Regions from separate parts of the Serpentinicella alkaliphila genome, predicted to be linked through region 3. Evidence: riboswitches for the same ligand, from Rfam matches in the RefSeq annotation. Region 3 holds a riboswitch; each other region holds the start of a gene.
What was found. Region 3 has a riboswitch for cyclic di-GMP ahead of HZR23_RS08095 (carboxypeptidase-like regulatory domain-containing protein). Riboswitches for the same ligand answer to the same signal wherever they lie in the genome.

Region 1 (8,050 bases), 1.5 Mb from region 3:
CTTCTTGACATTCATCTTTTCTAATATATCCTAACTTAATTAATTTATTAACCAGAGCAGTAACAGTAGATTTATCTTTACCAACTAACTGACCAATCTCTTTCATATTCAGTTTCCCATTATTCTCATATAAGGCTCTTAAAATATTACCATAGGATGGAACCATATCATGAATTTCATACTCATACAATTTTTCTTCTATATACTTTGTCATCTTTTTCTTCGTTTTACTTATAAAATAAACTATATATTTATCTTTCATTTAATGTCCCCAACTTTTCATGTTAAATTTTCACTATATTTTATTATAACCTTCAAACCCTTTAATTTCAATAGAGATCCGTGAGTTTATTTACTATTCTAAAAATTTTAAAAATTCCTAATCCAATTAATAGGAAATATGTACTATAATTTTATCAAAATAACTAACAAAAAGACAAGTTTTTTATTTTGTGAATAAGATTATTACGTATTAATTTGATACAAAACTATTTGTTGACTATATTAGTTTGTTATCAAATTTAGTTTTTATTCAAAAATACTAAATATTGATTCTTTACTGATAGATACCCTAATGTTTATTTATAATTTTTTTATTTTACAGAATGAATAAATTAAAAATGTTTATACTATTAAATACCAAACATAAATTCATATTTAAAGTTTTTGAAAAGTAGTTGCTACCCCCCAATAGCAACTACTTTTCTTTATAGTTAACACTATCTTGAATAATTAATTTTTTCTAAAAGGTTATCATAATATATTTTTTCAACTGCTTCGACTTCTAATGGCCTACTAAATAAATAACCTTGAATATAATTACATTTGCTTATTTGTAACTGATTATATTGCTCTAAATCTTCTATTCCTTCTGCTACTACCTCTAAATCTAGGCTATGAGCTAAAGAAATTACTCCTTCAATTACTTTAGAATTATTTAGTTCTAGGTATCTATCGCTTAAAGTTTTATCAATTTTAAGTTTATCTACAGGTAAAAATGTAAGATAACTTAAAGATGAATAGCCAGTACCAAAATCATCCAATGCGATCTTAACCCCTAGAGACCTTAGTTGTTTTAAAAATTCTATTGTCTTATCTTTTCTTTCCATAAATAGACTTTCAGTTATTTCAATTTCAATGTATTTAGCTTCTATACGGTTTTCTTCTAGCTTATTCTTTAAAAATATGAAATAATCTTCATCATCTAATTGTACCGCTGAGAAATTTATTGCTATAGGTTTAATATCTAGACCTTTAATTTTCCAAGAATTAATTTGATTTATTACCTCTTCGGTTATCCACCTTCCAATCTCAATAATCATTCGAGTTTCTTCTGCTACTGGAATAAACTGCCCAGGGGATACATTTTCATCTTTAATTCTTAGTAGTGCTTCAAATCCAACTATATTTCCTGTAAATGTGCATACTTGGGGTTGATATAAAAGCTTAAACCCATTGTCTTTCAATGCCTTTCGAAGGATATTTTCAACTGTAATTTTTTGATTTACTTTATCTACCATCTCTTCACTAAAGAACATGTAGTTATTTTTACCGGTACTTTTTACGCTATATAAGGCCATATCAGCGTTCATAATCAACTGATCAACATTATTACTATTTATAGGATATAAAGTAACCCCTAGACTACAGGTTAAGTAAATATCGTGACCTTCTATTTCTAGCTTAGTACTTACGGCAGCCATAATTCTTATAACATAATTTTCTATTTTAGTAATATCATCTTCACCGGTTAAAAGGATTAAAAATTCATCACCACCAAATTTAGATAAATAGATATTTTCTTCTTTTATTTCCAAAAGATTATCCGCTACCTTTTGTAAAACCTTATCACCGAAAATATGACCCAAAGTATCATTAATCCCTTTAAAATTATCAATATCTAATATCATTACCGCACCACTTCTATTACTGTTTAACTCACTTTCCAGTTTTTCTGTAAACAGCCTTCTATTAGGTAGGTTTGTTAGTGGGTCGTGATAGGCTATATGACTTATATATTCTTCCTTCTCCTTTAATTGGTGAAAAGACTTATTAACCCTATAAATTAAATTATTAATTGTTGAGAATAGACCAATAAAAGTATCTCGTTCTGGTAATGGCAATATATAGTCTAGATTGTTTTCTATATCTATTTGCTTAATATTCTCGTCTAATTGTCTTATAGGTTGTATTACATTTCTTTTTTGAATCCAATAAAAAAACAATACCATTATAACTGTAATAATTGTAAAGCTTAATATGATAAAATATATGGAAGAATAAACATTTTCCATAGATAAACCTATACCTAAAATACCAATAATATCATTTCCCCTATAAATAGGAGCAGCAATTTCTAATACATTTTGACCTATTCTATCATAATGCCATATTACCCCTGAAAGTTTGCCATCAAGTGCATTTATGTATTCCTCATCATTTTCATATATAAGTCCTATATCCTCATAATCAGAGTCAGCTATAGCTTTTAAATTTTTGTCTAATATAAGGGCATAAAGAACCGTATCTTCATTAGCTAAGCTATCTACTATTTGCTGATAGCTAAATGAATTTGTGAGCTCCTGAATTTTACTAGCTATAATCCCTACCTGAGCAAATGCTCCTTCACTATCTTTAAAGTATCCATATTTAAAATGATTTCCTATTATAGTACAGGCTCTTATTTCTTCAACTAATTCTAAATCATCACTACTTTTAAAATATTGTACATTATGATCTGCTGGGGGAGTCCAACCGATGTGTTCTTTTAAGTTTGAGTATACTACACTCCCCTGAGGGCTATACCAATTTATTTCATCTATGTTAAAATCCTCAGCAATCTTTATTAAGAGCTCATTACTTAAATTTTCTCTATTTTTTAGAACAGTTTTTCCTGATAATTTAATTTTATCATCTATTAAATTATTAATTATTTCAACTGATAAAATACCACTACTTATTTTCTTAGTGGTTATCTTAGCCATATTTATACCATCTTGTTCTAATTGCTTAATTAGTAGGTTTTTGCTTATAAAATAACTGGCTAAACTTACAGTTAAAATAGCTATAACCCCTATCAGTAATGGCCAATATATTAATTTATTCTTATTTACGGTGCTGTTTTTTAGGTTATTAACTTTTGACATAGCTCTTTCCCCTTATTAGTAGAGTTGTACAATCAAATTTAAGTTAACTATAAAAAGAAGCACTGTAATCAGTGCCAAATATCAAAACAAATTTTATATTAAATAAAGTTTTGTTTACGTTTTGGCAACCTGGCAATCATAGGCTAATATAACCCTTAGACCCAAGGCTTTGCGTCCCTATCTTTCAATAAGTTTGCTATTTTCATCGTGTACTTTAAGTATATTAAATATTAACTAGTTTAGCAACATTTTACATCAAAATAGTTAAGAAATCTGTCGTATTTTGTCGATACAAATCGGTATATATTGGTATATTTGTATATAATTCATGAGTTATGCAGTTCGTGTAAATAAATGTAAATAAGACTGATGTATCGTATATTATAATATACTAAAAAATATTTTTGTTTTATATGTCTTGAAATAGCAAAAAAGACTTGACTTTTTAAACCCGCCCCAATAATCAAAGTGAATGGTATTAATAGCCATTACTCTTGATGAATGGGTGATAAATATGACTCTTGGGAAACCGAAATATAGAAATTTACAACAAGGAAATGGGGGCGGAACGCCAGTTTTAAAAGCAATTTGGGATAAATTTGATTTTTCACTTCTGCTTACGCAATCGGGTATTGTAAAACGTAATGGTGTACCCACTTGGCTTATTGCTTTTGCTTATGTGGTAGGACTTATTGCTAATAAAAATTCTGTCTCACGTATTTCTGATTATGCTACTAAGGATAGCTTATTACAACCGATGTTTCGGAATCTTAAAATGGCTCAATATACCTTTAGCCGCTTTTTTACAACTGATTATAATTGGGGTTTATTTAGTTTTAAAAGAGTACAAAGACTACAACAAGAAGAAGAAACTGCATTTACTGAAGGAGATGTTATTGTACTTGATGATACAAAGGTGGCTCATGCCCATGGAAAGAAAATCCCTTTCCTTTGTTGGTTATATGATAGCTCCATTAAAATAAATATCTGGTGTATGAATATAGTTGCTACAACTGTTGTATTAAAGAACGGACTTAAATATCCATTGTTTTGGCGTATTTGGCGTAAGGTAGAAAATAGCGATGAAAAACAGACAAAAATAGATCTTTCAAAAGAAATGCTAATGGATATTCGCCGGATTTACACAGGGGTACTATGGGTTGCCATGGACCGCTGGTTTTTATGCAAAGACTTTTTTAATTGGCTCACAGATCATCAATATGATTGGGTTACTAAGGCAAAACGTAATACAGCACTTTATCGAAAAGAAATTGAGAATATTACAGGCCGAGAACGCTTTATCCCTGTAAAGCCTTCAATGCTTATTAAAGAAGTTTTTTTCAAACTTCTTATTAGTGGTGCCAAAGATAAAGTAAGTGCTATATCCATACCTAATATTTATATCAAGTTACCCTACCGTTTAGTTGGAAAGCAGGGTAAAGTAGTAACTAAGTATCGTTATACGCCTATTGCAGCAGTTGTAGCTACAAGACTCAAAGAAGATACTGAAATGATGAAGGATGAATTTGAGAAAAACAAAGAGGTTGCAGCTACATATCGTGGGGCTTACCTTTTGATTAGTAATAGGGTCGATAATCCTGAAGAAGCTTTAGATGCATATATTAAGCGTTGGAGCATTGAGGTTTTTTTTAGAACTGCAAAACAAGAACTGGGGTTGAATTCTTGCCACTCAACGTCGGAAAGTCATCATTACGCCCATATTGAGCTCATTTTTACAGCAGAAACTTTACTTGTCTATGCAAGATGGGAACTCAATAATAAAGGCGCTGAAGAAGGCTTCACCCACGGCGAAATGGTCCGAAACTTTTTCAACGCCACATACCGTATCGTTATAAAAGCACAGCAATGCTTTCAAACTATACAAGTACATTTTGACACAGAAGTTAGGCAATTTGCAAGACTTATTGATAAATTTTGGCCGAAGAATTTATTGTTAGGTTGGTTTACTGTGCAAAATTCCCAGTATATGGAGTCAACTGCATAACTCATGTATAATTAAATTAACGTATGATTAGTAAGCAAAAAATAGCAAATGCACCCCATGATACTCTTCATCAAAAGGCGCATTTTAGAGAATTTTATTGGAGCTGATGATGGGACTTGAACCCACGAACCTCTTCCTTACCAAGGAAGTGCTCTACCGCCTGAGCTACATCAGCACATATATTTATGGGACAAATCAAATCCCATAAATGAAATTATATAATAATTTTTTTTGTATGTAAATACTTTTTGACAATATAGTATTTGTGAATTATTCACATATTATTCATTTATAACTATGCATTCTTCCTTTTGTATGCTATTCTCTTCATCCTCTATTTTTCTTTTAGCCAATACATAAGTTAATAAAATTGCTGAAATAAGTCTGACCCCTAATAAAAAATAGCCGTTAGCACCCACTGCAACGAAAATTAGAGTATCCTCTATAACAGCATGACAAGTAATTAGAAATACAGATATTAAAAATAAATCTCTATAGGATATATCTCCTTCTTTAGAACTTTGAATAATAACTCCTGCTCCATAGGAAATACCAAAAATGACCCCAACTAATAGTGGAAATACTGCATCTACAGAAATATTAAATAGCTTTGTCACAAATCTAAACATATTTGCTATTTTATCTAAAACCTTAAAATCCTTCAATATTTGGAGTCCTATCATAATTGGAAATACAATCATTGCTATAGAGTAAACTGAGTTAAAGCTTCCTATAATACCTTCTTTTAAAATTTCAATAATCATAATAGTCCTCCTAATTGACCTACAACTATCCCTGATATCACGGCTAGCCCAACTCTTATTAAAACAACCTTTTTTACCCCTATACCTAATTTTTTAGTAACTGCCGTCTCGATTAATAGTGAATGTGAGAAAGAAAGCATTATTGAGATTACAGTCACTTCCATGGTACTTAGATTAATTGCACTTATTGCACCTATAGCTGCATAAATATTTAAAACATTCCCTAGGACCAGAATTATAGCTGCCTCACCTGGTAAATTGAATAGGGTCATAAGTGGTGTAAACAGAATAGTAATCCAATCAATTACAGGTGTATATTTCAATATTGTAACTATTAAGTATACAGGGACTACCACTTTTCCTAACATCCAAGTAGTTTCTATCCCTTTTATAAATCCTGTTTTTATTGATTTTATTAATATCATTAAATGAGCTTCCTCCTTAAGCTAGACGTTATCTTTAATAAATTATAATAATTATAGCAGTTTAAACATTATATTTCACCTTGAATAATTATAGAAAGCTTTTTAGCGCTATAACGAATAAGTAGAATGCTAATAGTAATTATTAATAGGGAATATGCTATTACCTCAAAATAAGCCCCGATTCTAGTAAGTTTAATAATGTATAAAAATAGACCTTGAGGAGTAAATAGAGCTATGTACTGAAATGGACGGGAAAGAAGTTCTACTGGCCAAAAACATCCTCCAACAATTGATGTTAGAATAACTACTATTGAATAATAACTATTTAAACTCTCTGTAATATTCATCCTAATTGCTATAGTCATTACTATAGACGAAATATAGATGCTATATAAAAGCATTATAATAAAAAAGGAGTAAATCGGAATACCATAGAAGATATTAAATACCTTACTAAAAATTAAATGTAAAATTAAAATTTGAACAATTAAAAAGAACATCATTGATAATAGATAGCCTAGTATAATTTCCATTTCACTTAGGGATAAATATAGTCTTATTAAAGTTCCCTCTCTTTTTTCTGTTACTATTGTTGTAAATATATACCCTAATGATAATACTAGGAAAGTTATAATTATACCAATATATCCTGAGCCTAATCCCATATTCCCTAGACTATCCCCACCAATTTCAACAGCACCATTAATTTGCCTATGTTTAAGTTTCATTAGTTGTTCCGGATACCAATAAGACTCAGAAGTATCAAAAACATTTTGCCACAGTACATCTTTACTAAGATATGTTATACCTCTCCATTCATATTCACTTACAACTATATTAGCTGCTCTAGCATTACTCAATAATCTAACAACACCACTAGCAATTATTTCACTAATTGTATCTGCACCTATGGCAGCTCCTGACTTTAGCACTGTTATTTTAGGATATTTATCTCCTTTAATTAGTTCTTCAAACCCATGTTCAATAATATATGCTCCCTCAATTTTATTTTTTCTTATTAGTTCTCTAGCATTTTCTTCATTTGTTTCCAAAACAGAAATAACATCATTTTCTTTAATAAGAGAAATCAAAATTTTAGAATATCCACTAATATCCTTATCAACAACTGCTATCGGAACTGTGCTTACAGTATTAGGGCTATAAATATATGAAATTAAATATATCAATATTAAAGGAAAAAGAAATAGAGAGACTATATTTCTAGGTGATTTTAGTATTAGCTTAATTCTTAGTTTCGCAATAAGTAGAGCTTTCAACTTTTTCCACACCTTTCCTTATATGTCAATGTCGTAATAGAAGCAATGAAGAACATAATAGTTACTAATGCTAGTACCATTAAAGATGTATGAACATCCTTCTGATTATTTGTAAATATCCCTATAAACCCATTCAAAGCCCAATAATTAGGTGTATATCTAGATAGTATTGTTATATTATCAGGTAAATATATTGTAGGTATGAAGCTACCACCTATAATTGCCATAATTAAAATAAATGAATTACCCATAGTAACATATTTATCTTCAGAGCCTATATACAATGATGCAAATAAACCTAAGGAAATAACTGAACAGTTTACTAGAACAAATAACAAAATTAATAATAGAAATTCTTTGTTAATATTTGTATTTAATATAAACAATGTAATTATTAAAATAAAGGAAGATTGGATCAATATTTTACAAAATA
Region 2 (8,050 bases), 1.5 Mb from region 3:
TTTGCTAAAGGGCCATTCATTTCTTTACCTACTAAGTCTATAGCTTGTTGAAAACTATACCCTGCTCTTAAAGAATTAGCCATAACCGTTAAGCAATCTCCAATTTGAAGATTTATCTTTTCAGCTCTAGTTCGTCTTTTTCTCTGTATAATTACTTGAGGAACTGAAACACATAGAATAGATAATATCAAAATAGGACCTACCCCTCCAAGTATAACGCCCCCAATAATTACACTAAAGATTAAACCTAAAATGTTTAACCCTAAAAACTCTTCGCCTCTCATAGGAATTTCAGCCTTTAACAGTTGATTTTCTAGTTTTTTAGTCAAGGTTACTGTAACAAAGAATTTACCAATAATACGCAAGATGTTCTTTTTACTTATTTTTTGATTCTCCTTTGATTCCTCGATAAAGGCATTTTTATGGAGCTCCGAATAGTTTTTTAACCGTAATGCTATAGGGCTTTTTTTACTTCCAATACTTAAGTAAAGTCCTAATAGAGACAATAGTACTGTCATAAAAACTAAAGTTGAAATAATTGGTTCCATATTCTCCCCCTTTTCTATTTAAGATGGTAAAAATATTTCTCTTGGTAGCTTTACTCCCTCTTCATCTAGCTTTGTTAGAAACTTTGGCACAATTCCTGTAGCTCTATGTTGACCAACAATATTTCCTTTAGTATCTATGCCATTTTGAATAAACATAAATATATCCTGAAGGACGATTGTGTCTCCTTCCATTCCAACCACTTCTGTAATATGTGTGATTTTTCTTGAACCATCTCTTAGTCTACTCTGTTGAACTATAACATCAATCGCTGACGCAATTTGCTCCCTTATAGCCCTTACCGGAAGCTCCATACCTGACATTAAAACCATAGTTTCCAATCTAGATAACATATCTCTAGGGGTATTTGCATGTCCAGTAGTTAATGAACCATCATGTCCTGTGTTCATAGCCTGAAGCATATCTAAGGCTTCCCCGGAGCGTACCTCACCTACTACTATTCTATCTGGGCGCATTCTCAAAGAGTTTTTAACTAAATCCCTCATTGTAATTGCACCTTTACCTTCAATATTTGCTGCTCTAGTCTCAAGAGTTATTACATGATCTTGATTTAACTGTAGCTCAGCCGCATCCTCTACAGTTACTATTCTTTCGTCATTAGGAATAAAAGAAGAAAGGACATTTAATGCAGTTGTTTTACCACTCCCTGTACCACCTGAAATTACAATATTTAGTTTTGATTTAACGCAGGCCTCTAAAAAACGGGCCATATTTGGTGTTAACGTGCCAAATTTAATCAAATCCTGGATCCTTAATGGATCTTTAGAAAATTTTCTAATTGTAATACTTGGGCCTTTTAAAGCTAGTGGTGGTATAATCGCATTTACCCTGGAACCATCTGGTAATCTTGCATCTACCATAGGCATACTTTCATCAATTCTTCTTCCTATAGGTGACACAATTTTATCAATTATATGCATCACATGTTTGTTATCCCTAAACACTATGTCAGTTAAAACTAATTTTCCTTTTTTTTCTACATATACTTGTTTTGGACTATTTACCATAATTTCCGATATAGTTTCGTCATTAATTAGAGACTCTAAGGGCCCCAATCCAATTACTTCGTTTATAATTTCTAATGCAATGCTTTGACGTTCCGAATATGGCAGAAAACCAGCATCTCTATCTAAAATAGTTTTAACCAAATCCCTGACATTGTCCTCCAACAAATCGTCAGAATAATTGTTCTTTTTAATCTCCTTATCCATCTCATCAATTACTTCTTTATGAATTCTAATTTTTAAATCCTCATATTTATCCTTTTTTTCATCTTTATTTAATTTCTTCTCTTTATCTAATAATAGTGTGTCTGGCAATTTTTGCTTTTCTATACGCTGTAATAAAGACATCTACTCCACCCCTATCCAAAAAACTTAAATAAAGATCGTTTTGACTTAGAAGCTTCTAAGTCTTTTTGATAACCGTAGTCCTCAATAACCATTTTAGCGATATCCTCTATTGCCTTACTAATCTTTGAATTTGTTTTGTTCATAATAAATGGAACCCCTCTGTTAGCAGCTTTTACAACTAGTTTACCATCGCTAGGCATAAGATTTGCTAAATTAAACTCTAACGTATTCTCAACATCCCGAGGAGTAATCCCAAAATCTTCAGAAGCCCTATTTAAAACCAACTTTGTTTTATCTTTATAATGTAATGTATCTAAAAGATCCAAGCTTAACTTCATATTTTTAATTGCAGGTAGATCCATAGACATAATTAAAACTATCTGATTTGAAATATCCAAGGCACCTAAAGTAGTTTCATGAAAAAAAGGAGGAGTATCTATTATCACGTAATCATAATGATTTCTAAGTACTGTTAATATCTCGAGCACATTTTCTGCATTTATTAGTTCTGAATCCTCAGGTCTAATTGGAGCAGGTAATATTTTTATTCCAGATAGATGGGGGATTAAATAGCTTTCTAATAGGTCAATATCAATTTTATTTCTCTCTTGCACTAATTCAGAAATGCTTTTCTTTGGTAAAATATTTAGAAATACAGCTACATCACCAAACTGCAAATCTAAATCTACTAATACAACTTTTTTCATGGTCTCCTTTGCTATTTGAATAGCCAAATTTACTGATAAAGTTGTTTTCCCTGCACCACCCTTAGTCCCAAATACCGTAACGATTTGAGGTGCTTTATGTTTATGCTTAACATTTAGAATTTTAGAATTTTCTAAAGCTGCCAATTTCTTTTTTTCATTATGATATACTCTTCTAATACAATCAGTAAGTTCTTCATCAAGAAATGGTTTAACTAAATAGTCCTTAGCCCCGGCCTGCATAGCCTTTTTAAAATATTCTAAGTCTCTTCTATCACTTATGATTATTGTTGGAATATTGGGATATCTTGAAACTACTTTTTCTGTCACAGTTATGCCATCTGGAGCTGACATATTCAAATCAACAATTAAAACATCAGGAAGCAATTGCTCAGTTTTCTTAATAGCCATTTCTCCATTATTTACCTCAGCTACTATTTTCAAATCTTCAGTTGAAGAAAATACATTTAAATAATATCCTTCATTTGCAACTAAATCACTAGCTATTAACACTCTTATTTTGTCCATAATTACACCTCCCAACATTACATTACTAGTTATTTAAGAAAGTCTTCTGCTATAAAAGGTTTTGAATAGAATTTTGAATCGTCTATAGGAGAACGTAGTAATAAATTAATCGTTCCTCTTTGATTAGCCATCTGCAACTGTATAGACTCTTCTAATGACACTGCTAAAGTTACAGTTTTAGCGTCTACTGGATTCTGAGCATTTTCTCCTGTACGTATAGTTAATGCTTTTCCTATAGCTAAAACTTCTATATCCTGAAGTACTGCAAGTGAGTGGGGTTTTGATTGATTATTCGTAATATCAATAGAAATTACGGAAATAATATCTACCTTGTCCCCAGGCCTTATTAGTCCAGAAACACCACTTACTTCATCAACAGGCACTGACATAGCCCTTTTACCCTCTGGTATCATATATGCTAGACCTTCTTTGTAATCTCCACGCTCAACAATTTGATTATTGAAGATGCTTTGTCCGACAGTAAAATCCACTAAAGATATTCTACCTACTACGTCTCTTATTTCTAATACCTCATTTGCATGCTTATATTTTGAAGGTATCTTCCTATGCTCTAACATATTCCCTGTAATTACTGTCTTCTCAGGAATTACTTGTTTTGCTACTACTATTTCTACATATTCAGTAGTATCTATAGTCTTTTTAAAGTTATTTAAATATGTATAGGTTAATATGGCTGCTATTAATCCAAAGGCTATTGCTAAAATAAACACTACTTTGTTTTTCATATATTGTCCCCCATTCATTAGTGCGTAAGTTTAGTTCCATATAAACCATAATCAGGCCCGTTATAATCTATCTCTCCAGAGGTTACGGTTCTAACAAATTTTCCTGTTATTATACTATCGTTACCTTGGCCAGTAACTGCATCTACTAAAAATACTGAAAAACCTAGAACTTTAACCTTTTTACTTTCTATAAATTCTATTACAGGTACTTTTAAGAGTCTGTCACAGTTTGGATTAAATTTTTCAGCATTACAAAAAGGCGTATGATTACACCTTCCAATCCTATAGTCGATGGCTCTTTTAGTAGGATTAGACATGTTACCGGTTTCAATATCTAATATATCTCCAATTCTAATACTTCCTTTAAAACCATAGGTGAGATTATCTTCATAAACCTTTGCTCCTGGCTTAGAAAGGGCTAAGGCTCCAAACCAACCTGTACTACCATCGCCTCCCCCTACCTTTAGGGTATAGGTTTGACCAAATACAAAGTTATAATTTTGAATTCCAAGTGGCACTGCCCCACTTGCACCAACTATAGGTGCCACCTGTGCAATAGCGCTACCATCTACATTTCCAATGCCAAATCCTAAAATTTTTGCAAATAAAAGCTCAACTTTCCTTTCATATTCGACTTTAATTCCTCTGTTATTATTAAATATTTCTACATTTAATTTTTCTGGATTTATACCATTAGTAGCGGCATACTCTTTAGCTTTATCTACTGCCATAGTTGGAGAGTATGGTAGCTCTTGTACTCCAGCTAAAGCAGCGGCATCTATTGCATTTGAAATTTTAGCTTCTGTTATATACAACAAACCACCATCAACAACTAATGCAACGCATCCTATTAGTACTACCATTAATAAGGCTACAATAATTACTGTACTTCCGTTCTCATTATTTAATAATCTACGTATCATAGGCTACCTCCTACTCATACCTCATCGTTACTTGTGATGAAACCTTATATGAACCCCCTGTAAATACCGAAATAAATGGTGCATAAATTTGTACAGGATACTCTACTTTTACTGTAATCCCATTCCCTCTAACTCTAGAAATTTGACCAGGTGATATATTAACAACTACTTTACTATCATTTAATTGGAGTGCTGAGGTTCTGTTTTTCACTAAAGAAATAATCTCCGTATCTTCTGTTCCTACCGCTGCGGCCCTTGCACCTTCCCTTGCTCCATGTGTAACCATTAGATATGTACCAAATATTCTACCAAACTCTACTATTCCAAAAACTAAGAGAAGAAGTATTGGCAAAACCAAGGCTAGTTCAACTAATGCCTGTCCTCTATTTTCTTTCTTTAGTCTTATTAGCATCCCTACGCCCCCAATATGCAAAATGCAAGCATTGCACCTATTGATATAGCAACTCCATAGGGGAACATATATTTGTCTTCATCCCCAATAAATGAAATTATTTTAAACTTAGAGATAATCATCAACTTAAGACCTAAGATTATATTTTTTAGTGTTCTAAACACTTTTTTTCTATAAACTAATATTGCTAATGCAATGATACCACCTGTAATTCCCGTTGCTAAAAAAGTATAGAATATGAACTTCGGTCCTTTTATTGCTCCTATTGTTGCTAATAGTTTTACATCTCCGGCACCAATACCACCATATATAAAAGGAATAATTAGAAAAAAAAGGCCCATTAAAAAACCGAATCCACTGATTTTCAAGCCTATTAAACCATCTTTCCATATATTCATTCCTATACCTATAATTAATGCTGGTAGTAGTACTTTATTATATATTTTTCTTTCCTTTAGATCTGTAACAAAGCAGATTAAAAGAGTTACACCAACGATAATGTTTTCCATAATCTCACATCCTTTTTTAAAAAATAGGTCCTACTATTAAGTAGGACCTTTCTTTAATTATGCTAACTTTGACTTGGACTCGTTGCTTCATTAAGTTGTGGGTTATTAGTTATACTCTCAAAGATTTCAACTAATTTACCTCTAAAGGCTACTAATACAGTTATAAGTAGAACTGATACAATTCCAATTATTAATCCATATTCCGTCATACCTTGTCCTTCTTCTTCTTTCCATAACCTTTTTAATACGTTCATTTTTCTTACCCCCTAATTTAATTTTTTGTTTAGACTACTGTTCTAGGAACAGCTGCTGGGGTACCTGTTAAAAAAAACCACTCATCCGTTGACGAGTGGGTTATATTTTAGAAAACAGGATAAATATATACCCTCGCAACTGGCTGGCATAGTGATTGTCACCTTAGCCCCTTTAGCTTTGCGTCACTACCTTTCGATAGCTTTGCCAAAATATTTTGTTTTACTTCTTGATATTATTATATTCGACAGATTTCAAGGAGTAAATATTCCAATATTCCTAAATTATAATGAACAAATAGCACTAATATACTGGGCATATCGTATTAATAGTATAAGGATTTTCTCCTACGCCTTTTAACCATAGTAACAATTATAACAATAGCTAAAATACCACTCATTAACCAGCTAGGCCTTGAAATAATTGGAATCGTAAGAAATCTATATGCTATTCCGAAAAATGCCCAAATAAATACTAGGCTAAATAATATGTCTTTATAAATTAATGTTACTATTGCAGATATTAATGTTGCCAAACTCAGCATTATAATAGTCCAGTATTCTAGGCTCATTCCAAACCTATTCCAATTCAATGAATACAACATAATATTAAAATTAGAAATTGCTGCTACACATATCCAAGCCAAATATATTATAAAAGGATATTTAACTAATATTTTATCTTCAAAGTATGCTCGTAAATTTGGTTGGTTTATGTTAGAATAAATTACAGTTAATACTAAAATAAGTGCTACTAAAGTAAAAAAAGAAAGTACAAAATATTCATAGTGCCAAAAAAATAGCCAAGCTATATTTAATACTGAACTTAAAGCAAACCAATAACTAACTAAATTAATAAACGGGTTTTTTCTTTGTGATTTAAGCATTTGAAAAATTGTAAAACAAAAAAGCAATGCATAAATCAATATCCAAATATAAAATACATATGGAGCAGGTATAAAATAGATTGGAAACCTTTCTGCTATTTCACCAGTGGTCCGATTGTTTAAAGGTAAATAATTTGCTAAACCATTGGCTATTAATAGTAATATGAAAGTAATCATATTAACATAGGCTCTTGTTTTATTATATCTCAACATACAATTACTCCTTTCTCATAATTTATTTTGCCCCAATATTTGATTTTGAATAATTTTTTTATCGATTATAATTATTTTGTTAGGGTATTTACTAAATAAAAATACCCCAACAAACAAATAATAAATTATAATATATTAAATATTTTGCTTAATAATTATGAATTGAGGTGCTTAGATTGAAAATAAAAACGATTAAAAAATTAAAGCTATATGGTTTTAATAATTTAACTAAAACCCTAAGCTTTAATATTTATGACATCTGCTATGCTAGAACAGAGGAAGACAGAAAAGGCTATATAGAATATATTGATGAACAATATAATGCTGAGAGACTTACTAATATCCTTACTAATGTTGCAAACATTATCGGAGCTAATGTTCTAAATATCGCTAAACAAGATTATGATCCTCAAGGAGCCAGTGTAACAATTTTAGTCTCTGAAGGGGAGATTCATCCTAAAGATGCTGAACATTTTGATGATAATGAGTCTCCTGGACCACTACCTGAATCAGTTGTAGGTCACTTGGATAAAAGTCATATCACCGTTCATACTTATCCTGAGAGTGACCCAGATAAAGGTATTAGTACATTTAGAGCTGATATTGATGTATCCACCTGTGGAAAGATTTCTCCATTGAAGGCTTTAAATTATCTTATTCACAGCTTTGATTCAGATATCATTACTATTGATTATAGAGTCAGAGGCTTTACACGTGACATTACAGGAAAAAAATATTTTATTGATCACAAAATAAACTCTATTCAGAACTATATAGCATCCGAGACTAAAGAACTTTACCATATGATAGATGTGAATATTTATCAGGAGAATATTTTCCATACAAAAATGATACTTAAACAATTCGAGCTTGATAACTATTTATTTGGTGTATCTAAGAAGGAGCTTATACCTAAGGAAAGAAAACGAATAAAACAAAGATTAAAACACGAAATGAC
Region 3 (8,050 bases):
AAAAGATTTATAGGAAAAACAAGCGTTACATCAGATGGTGAGGTGGCAGAAAAGGACCTCTATCGACTGGATTCAGATATTATATCAAAAGAAGAGGCATATGATGGTTTTTATGCTGTATGCACAAATTTAGAAGATGAAGCTTCTGAAATTATTAAAGTTAATCATAAACGTTGGGAGATTGAAGAATGCTTTAGAATTATGAAAAGTGAATTTAAGGCAAGACCAGTGTACTTAACAAGAGATGATCGTATAGAAGCACACTTTACAACTTGTTTCTTGGCAATGGTGCTTTATAGATATCTTGAAAAACACTTAGATAACAAGTTCACCTGTACTGAAATCATACGAGAGTTAAGGGGTATGAATTTTTATGAAATCCTTGGCGATGGCTATATTCCAACTTACACACGCACAGATTTTACAGATGCACTTCATGAGGCTTTTGGCTTCAGAACGGATTATCAAATAATAAAAAACACACATATGAAAAATATTTTTAAAGATACGAAAAGATAAAAAAATTACGCACTTTTTGGACAAATATATAAAGCTTGTAACCTACTATTTATAACAGGTTACAAGCTTTTTTTCTTTATTAACTGTCAAAGATGGGATAAATGATAATTATACCATATATTTTTGAAAATAATCAAATATTTTTCTACAATATAATTAAATTTTTTACATTGCTTTTTACATTTTTGCATGAATAATTATTCGATGTGTTGGATTATTTATAGGGTCGCATGTAATTAGTGTCAATATTCTATCTTTGCTATTACGATTAAGCACAGACAAATCTGTAGGTTCTACAAATTTTTTTAGATATATTGTGTATTCATGTTTTTCACCTTTTGTAGTTATAACAATCTTATCTCCTGCTTCTAACTCCTCTAGTCTATTAAACAACACCCCGTATTTACGTCCCCTGTGAGCTGCAATGACACTATTACCTATTTCTCCCGGAAAATTTGTTCCACTTAAATGACCTGCAGCTTTTCTTAAATTACTACTGCTTGTACCAAGTAAAATAGGTAATCTAAGATTAATTTTAGCAATTTCTATAGTTCCAAGCAAATTGCTACTATTATTTACAACTTCTTCCATTCTTTCAATAGTATCAACTTCTTGTTCTTCAAAATAATCTAACTCTTCATAGAAAAATTCATTTAACAACTGATAATCCTCTATTACAGACTCTGCAATATCTACTTGATTTAGAAGATTCTGTTGCCAATATGATTGGTAGAAATTATTAAAAAAAGGATATAACATTGTTAAGATTCCTATAGTAATAAAAATATAACTCATTTTCTTCATAACGATCCCCCATATAAAAATAGAGGGGTATTTCTCCCCTCTATGAAGTTGATTAAATAACTAAATTAGATCGATTCTTTTCTTAATTTAAATCCAACTACTGCAAGTAGTAATCCGAAAATCACAAACTCTAATGGATTTATTTCCCCTGTTTTTGGTAATGTAACTATTCCAAGAGGAATTTCTTCATCTAAAAGAATCAATTCTTCCTCGTCATCACCATCTATATCAAAGTCTACTATTGCTAATGGGATTTCTTCATCTAATAAATCTATTATTGGATCAAGAGGATCAACTACCGGAGGATCAACTACCGGAGGATCAACTACCGGAGGATCAACCACTTGTAGCCGTTTATTAACAAAATCAATTTGATAGGATTCATTTACTCGTTCTGCCTCTCCTACTTTTATTTGGAATGCAAGTTGTGAATTAGTCGGAATTGAGTTTGCGTCCCAGTACATTTGGGAGTTTCCAGTTAATATAAATCCATTATCCAAATTATATCCTCTAATCCATAGATTTCCGACACCCACTCCGTTTCCAATAGCTACAGATGTCTCAGAAATGCTTTCTCCGTTTAATACAATATCTGAGATTTTTATTCCAGAATCAGGTTTCGTGGCTCTTGTCCGTATGACAATATCTTTAACTGATTCGCCTGTACTGTAGGTCAAGGTACCTGCGTTACCTACCGTAAAACTAACTAGACCATTATCGTATCTTAATTCGAAAGGTACTTTTTCTCCACCATTTGCCCAGCTAAAGTTTCCTTGTGACTGAACAGAGCCTTGATTTGGCGTATGAATATTAATTTCATGGGTTGCGTTTCCACCAAGATCTCCTATTCTACCTTCAGCTACAAATGTTTCAGTAAATATACTTGTCATATTTTGATCTAACCCCAGCTGTAGTGTTCCTTTTTCGTAAGGTATAGTATAGAGTCCAGATCCTAAATTAATAGTTTGAGATAATTCAGTTATATTCTGCCATCCACTAGGGATTTCTTCTGTTACAATGTAAGTTCCCGTTGGAGCATTATTCAAAGTGAATTGATATTTGCCGTCTTCATTTGTCTGAGTTTCGTGTTTTATTTCTCCAGGTCCTGTGAGTATGATTTTCCAATCCTCCAAAGGTTTATTTGTTTCACCAGTTATTTCTTCAAACTTGAAGCCCGAAATAGTGTAGATGGATACCAGTTGCCCTTCCGAGTTTTCTACAAAAATAATTGCAGGAGAATCATCATCATCGTCATCTACCGGTGTTTGCCCAAAGAAGAAAACAACATGACTTATATCTTTGTTGTCTGGTGCTACTAGCCCAAACCCACTAGTTGCTCCACTTCCATAATCATATTCTAGAGCGTTAGGTCCACCCTTCACCCAAATTCTAGAAATTGGGGGTCCTGAGATTAAAGACCAATCAAACTGTTGACTTGTAGTATTTTGCATATACACTGTCCCAATTACTGTTTTACCGAAAGGAGCATTAAAATTGCCTGGCGAAGTTTCTCCAGAGAACATTTCATATATTCCTTCCTGTGGTACACCATTTATTTTGAATGTTCCTTCCTGCCAACTCCAATTTTTTCTAATGATCAAAGTTGGACTAGCAGCCAATACGCTTAGTGTACTACCAAATGTTAGAATTAAAGTCATAATTACTGCTAACATAGATTTGATAATTGATTTATTCTTTCTCATACATCTCTCTCCTCTCTTTAAACAATTCGTCTAAAGAAAGGTCGGTTGCACTACTTGCTCCATACAACCTCAAGTGCCCATGTGAAAGGTGTACTTCATAGCATCCCTTTCTTACTAATCAAGAAAGGTCGGTTGCACTACTCGCTCCCCGTACTTAAAGTGCCCAAATACAAAGTACGTTTCATAGCTTCCTTTTTGACAACTACATCATTCTATTATCCTTTGTGTGATAGTATGTCCGACAAAAGAAATGTGTATATGTAATCACCATACTGTCACCTGATACTAGCCCACCCCCCTAGTTTAAAGATTATTTGATTAGTTATAATAAAAACCTTTCCCTTCGGTAGCTCAGCTGCAATACTAATCGATTAGGCCTGTAGCTTTGCGTCCCGTTGTTTCCAATGGTTTGCCATTTCGGAGAAAAGTCTTTTGTGTCATTCATTATTTTGTCATATCATTTACTCATACTACAATATATACTAATTATTTTAAGCTATATTATTAACCACTTTAATATCTTATATAACTATTCATATGCTTATATTATATTTTTATTAATACCACCTTTTAATTGATATCTATCATATTTTTAGTTTTTTTATGTATATTTTTTATATCCTTTATCATTCTTTAAGGAGCTTATATATGATTATATTTCAAAGAATAAAGACACAAAAAAAGAGAGCACAATATATGTGCTCAAAAAAATATAGAATCAGTTTACCTCTTCTTTACCAAAGAAATAATCATCTGTGAATTATTTACCAAAACTTAATATAATATACAATTTTTATTTTCTAAAATAGAAGTGAAGCGTACCTTCATGAATCATATTCTTAATTTTCCTCTTTATAGTAGCTATAATTACCTGTCTTGTCGGACTAATTACTAGTATAAATCCAACTGTATCTGTTAATATTCCAGGAGTTAGTAGCATAGCCCCACCTACAATCACACATAATCCATTAATCAATTCATCCGCTGGAACCCTTCCATTACTAAGGTCAAGTTTAATTCTTCTAATTATACCTTTGCCTTCACTTTTTGATAAAAACGCCCCTACAACGCCAGTTACCAACACAATGATTATTGTATATTGGAAACCAATATACTGACCTAGCCTGAATAGGATCATCAGTTCAACAATAGGTACAACGGTAAATAAAAGCATTAATTTAAAAAGCATACGACCACCTCTACATTCTAATTTACTATATGTAAAAAAAAGAGTTTGCTTAATAGCAAACTCGGAACTATAATCTTATTCGATTATATAAAAGGGGAGATTCTTTAGTATATTATATGATAGGATATATTTTTGGTGTCACTTTATATAAATAATTTTATCCTATACTACATAACTCGGGTTTTCCCGCTATATATTAATCCAGTTTTTGAGTCTACTGTAATAACATCTCCATTATTGAGTTTTTTAGTCGCCCCATGAGCACCAACAACTGTTGGTATGCCAAGACTAAGCCCAACAATAGCAGCGTGACTTGTTAATCCACCAACCTCAGCGATAATTGCTCCTGCCTTTTCAATTAATGGCATAAATTCCTTCTCGGTTGCTTGAGTAACTAATATATTACCATGGTCAAACTCAACTTCATCAACCTTATCAATATCAACTATAATGGCTTTACCGGTGTATGCCCTTTTACCCATTCCAACACCGGATAATAGCACATCACCTACTATATGTACTTTTAATAGATTTGTAGTACCCGAAACCCCTACAGGTACTCCTGCAGTTATTATTATTAGTTCACCGCGTTTAATATATCCAACCTGTAATGCTTTTTCTACAGATTTATCTATTACATCATCAGTTGAAGATAGCTCTTCAATTAGTACGCTATTTACTCCCCAAACTAAGCTCAATTTTCTCTGAACTGCTTCCTGAGCTGTAGTTGCTATGATTGGTGCTCTAGGTCTAAATTTTGAAACCATTCTTGCAGTATAGCCAGAAGAGGTTGCAGTAATAATTGCAGATGCACCTAAATCAATTGCGGTACTGCATGTTGCATAGCTCATGGCATCGGTTACAGTTGTTTCCTTATCAATAATTTTGTTCCTTAATAATTCCCTATAGTCTATTGCACTTTCGGTTCTTAAAGCTATATTTGCCATTGTTTTTACTGCCTCAACCGGATACTTCCCAGCTGCTGTTTCACCCGATAACATTATTGCATCAGTACCGTCAAATATTGCATTAGCTATATCCGTAACCTCTGCTCTTGTAGGCCTTGGATTTCTCATCATTGAATCAAGCATTTGAGTGGCAGTAATTACTGGTTTGCCAAGTCTATTACATTTCTTAATAATATCTTTTTGTACTAAAGGAATTTCTTCAGGTGGGATTTCAACACCTAAATCCCCTCTTGCAACCATTATTCCATCAGATACATCTATTATTTCATCGACATTATCTACGCCCTCTTGATTTTCTATCTTTGAAATAATTTGTATATGATTTGCATGATTATCTTCTAGTAACTTTCTGATTTCCAATACATCCGAAGCTTTTCTTACAAATGAAGCAGCTATGAAGTCAATGTTCATTTCTATTCCAAATAAAATATCTTCTATATCTTTTTTTGTTATTGCTGGAAGGTTTATTTTTACATTTGGTATATTTACACCTTTTCTATCTTTTATAACCCCGGAGTTTTTAACTAAGCACTCAATATCAGTATTATTTAAAACCTGTAATACCTCTAATTCAACTAGTCCATCGTCAATTAATATTGTATTACCTGGAATAACATCCCCTGGAAGTCCATCGTAGCTTACACTAAATCTATTATTATCTCCTAGTATATCCTCTGTAGTAACAATTACCCTTTGCCCCTCATTTAATATGTACTCTGACTCTTTAAATTTTCCAGTTCTTATCTCTGGACCTTTTGTGTCTAGTATTATGGCAATTGGTAAAGAAAGTTCTTCTCTTACTTCTTTAACTATATCAATTGTTTTTTTGTGTTCTTCATGGATTCCATGAGAGAAATTTAATCTCGCAACATTCAACCCACTCTCTACTAATTTCTTAAAAACTTCCTTCTTATTACTTGATGGGCCCAAAGTACATACAATCTTAGTCTTCCTCATGGTCATGGTAATTCCTCCCCTATCTTGATAGTATATCTGCTAAATCATAAGCAGATTTATCAAATCTCTTTTCTGTTTTTAATGCCATATCTATGTCTTTAGCAATAATATCATTTCCATTCACACCTACAACTTTATTTTCCTCTCCATCTAATAATATGTCTACCGCCTTAGCTCCCATTTTACTTGCAAGTATTCTATCAAAGGCCGTTGGGCTACCACCTCTTTGAATATATCCTAATATTGTAGTCCTAGTTTCTATGCCTGTTATATCCTGAATTGACTTTGCAAGATCTATTGCACTACCAGCCCCCTCTGCTAGCATTATTATACTGTGACGTTTTCCCCTTTTAATTCCATTCAGTATCTTTTCACATATTTTTTCTATATCCAAGCTTATTTCTGGTAAAATAATACTTTCAGCACCACCAGCTAATCCAGAATATAGGGCAATGTCACCACAATCCCTTCCCATAACTTCTATTATATTTGTTCGTTCATGGGAAGTTGATGTATCCCTAATCTTACTAATGGCATCTAAAACAGTATTCATAGCTGTATCAAATCCAATTGTATAGTCTGTATAATTTAAATCATTATCAATAGTACCTGGCACACCTACAGTAGGTACTCCAAGCTTACACAATTCCTGGGCACCCTTAAAAGAGCCATCTCCACCAATTACAATAAGTCCTTCTAATCCAACCTTTTTTATAAATTCTAAAGCTTTGTTTCTTCCCCCATTGGTTTTAAACTCCTCACTTCTAGCAGTCCCTAATATAGTCCCCCCTCTATGGATAATATCAGCAACAGAGGATAAATTCATTTCGGTATATTGACCATTTAATAAGCCTTCATACCCTCGTTTAATCCCAATTATTTCACATCCTCTGTATACTCCATTACGTACAACAGCTCTAATAGCTGCATTCATCCCAGGTGCATCACCACCGCTAGTCAATACTCCTATCTTTTTCAAAGCTCTACCACCTCCCCGCTTAATATATTTAATAACCATTTTGCATTAAAATTGTGTATGCCTCTTCTACCTCAGACCTTATTACTAGAACTTCACATGTACCATTCACATTATTTTTACTAATGGATCTTATTTTTACAAGGAAGCCTTCTTCTTTTAAAATTTCTTCTATTTTTTCTGCATCTTGCTTAGTATTTGCCATATATACTACAGTCCACATAAAGACCTACACCCCCTGGTAAAATAATTTTTCCTTATAAATAATTTTAACAAATTTCTATATTGTTATCACCAAAAATTTCCTTCAAATACTTAATTAGTTTATCATCTAATTTAACCCATAAATCTCTATTAGCTCTTAGTATTTCTTCCGTATTTTTAATATATATATATATAGGTGTAGTACCACTATTTTGCTTTAATACTGGCTTTATATTTTCTAAACAACGACTTAATTCTTTTTTTTCATTTACCTTAATATATATTCTCCTATCATTATTTTTTATTAATGGTTTAACCCTATTAACTGATATCTTTGGTTGATCATCTTCTTTAATATTTAAGCTTCCCTCAATAATCACATAGCTATTCTCCTGTGTAAACTTAGAGAATTTCTCATAGGTTTTAGGAAACATAATACACTCAATCATCCCGTATAAATCTTCAACTTTGATAAATGCCATTATTTGATTATGCTTTGTAGTTTTTGTTACTTTATCTATTACTATTCCACCAAATCTAACAGTTTTGCCATCACATAGTTGTGTATCTGTCGGATTATCTGCTGACTCAAGAATCTCTTGACTGCTTACTAGACCAACTAATTCATTTTCATACTGAGAAAGAGGATGGCCACTAACATATAGCCCTAAAACCTCCTTTTCCATATTAAGTTTTATTTTGTCGTTAAACTCCTCTATCTGAGGTAGGG

Region 1: another riboswitch for cyclic di-GMP. It lies ahead of HZR23_RS15540 (EAL domain-containing protein); the one in region 3 lies ahead of HZR23_RS08095 (carboxypeptidase-like regulatory domain-containing protein).
Region 2: another riboswitch for cyclic di-GMP. It lies ahead of HZR23_RS15675 (Flp family type IVb pilin); the one in region 3 lies ahead of HZR23_RS08095 (carboxypeptidase-like regulatory domain-containing protein).

Annotation. Positions count from the first base shown of each region.
Region 1 covers NZ_CP058648.1:3,047,895-3,055,944, forward strand. Annotated here, with positions in the region: gene HZR23_RS15535 (MarR family winged helix-turn-helix transcriptional regulator) at 1-262, opposite strand, end outside; gene HZR23_RS15540 (EAL domain-containing protein) at 720-3,146, opposite strand; cyclic di-GMP riboswitch class I at 3,267-3,354, opposite strand; gene HZR23_RS15545 (transposase) at 3,619-5,151, shown strand; tRNA gene HZR23_RS15550 (tRNA-Thr) at 5,250-5,326, opposite strand; gene HZR23_RS15555 (nucleoside recognition domain-containing protein) at 5,433-5,915, opposite strand; gene HZR23_RS15560 (nucleoside recognition domain-containing protein) at 5,912-6,340, opposite strand; gene HZR23_RS15565 (ABC transporter permease) at 6,409-7,617, opposite strand; gene HZR23_RS15570 (ABC transporter permease) at 7,614-8,050, opposite strand, start outside.
Region 2 covers NZ_CP058648.1:3,068,548-3,076,597, forward strand. Annotated here, with positions in the region: gene HZR23_RS15640 (type II secretion system F family protein) at 1-548, opposite strand, end outside; gene HZR23_RS15645 (CpaF family protein) at 567-1,919, opposite strand; gene HZR23_RS15650 (response regulator) at 1,931-3,151, opposite strand; gene cpaB (Flp pilus assembly protein CpaB) at 3,181-3,897, opposite strand; gene HZR23_RS15660 (TadE/TadG family type IV pilus assembly protein) at 3,915-4,820, opposite strand; gene HZR23_RS15665 (TadE/TadG family type IV pilus assembly protein) at 4,831-5,232, opposite strand; gene HZR23_RS15670 (A24 family peptidase) at 5,235-5,741, opposite strand; gene HZR23_RS15675 (Flp family type IVb pilin) at 5,804-5,995, opposite strand; cyclic di-GMP riboswitch class I at 6,127-6,212, opposite strand; gene HZR23_RS15680 (hypothetical protein) at 6,319-7,092, opposite strand; gene speD (adenosylmethionine decarboxylase) at 7,260-8,050, shown strand, end outside.
Region 3 covers NZ_CP058648.1:1,596,434-1,604,483, reverse strand. Annotated here, with positions in the region: gene HZR23_RS08105 (IS1634 family transposase) at 1-519, shown strand, start outside; gene HZR23_RS08100 (class D sortase) at 697-1,323, opposite strand; gene HZR23_RS08095 (carboxypeptidase-like regulatory domain-containing protein) at 1,389-3,026, opposite strand; cyclic di-GMP riboswitch class II at 3,057-3,141, opposite strand; cyclic di-GMP riboswitch class II at 3,144-3,226, opposite strand; cyclic di-GMP riboswitch class I at 3,369-3,450, opposite strand; gene HZR23_RS08090 (FxsA family protein) at 3,820-4,215, opposite strand; gene pyk (pyruvate kinase) at 4,383-6,152, opposite strand; gene pfkA (6-phosphofructokinase) at 6,160-7,119, opposite strand; gene HZR23_RS08075 (hypothetical protein) at 7,148-7,339, opposite strand; gene HZR23_RS08070 (DNA polymerase III subunit alpha) at 7,386-8,050, opposite strand, start outside.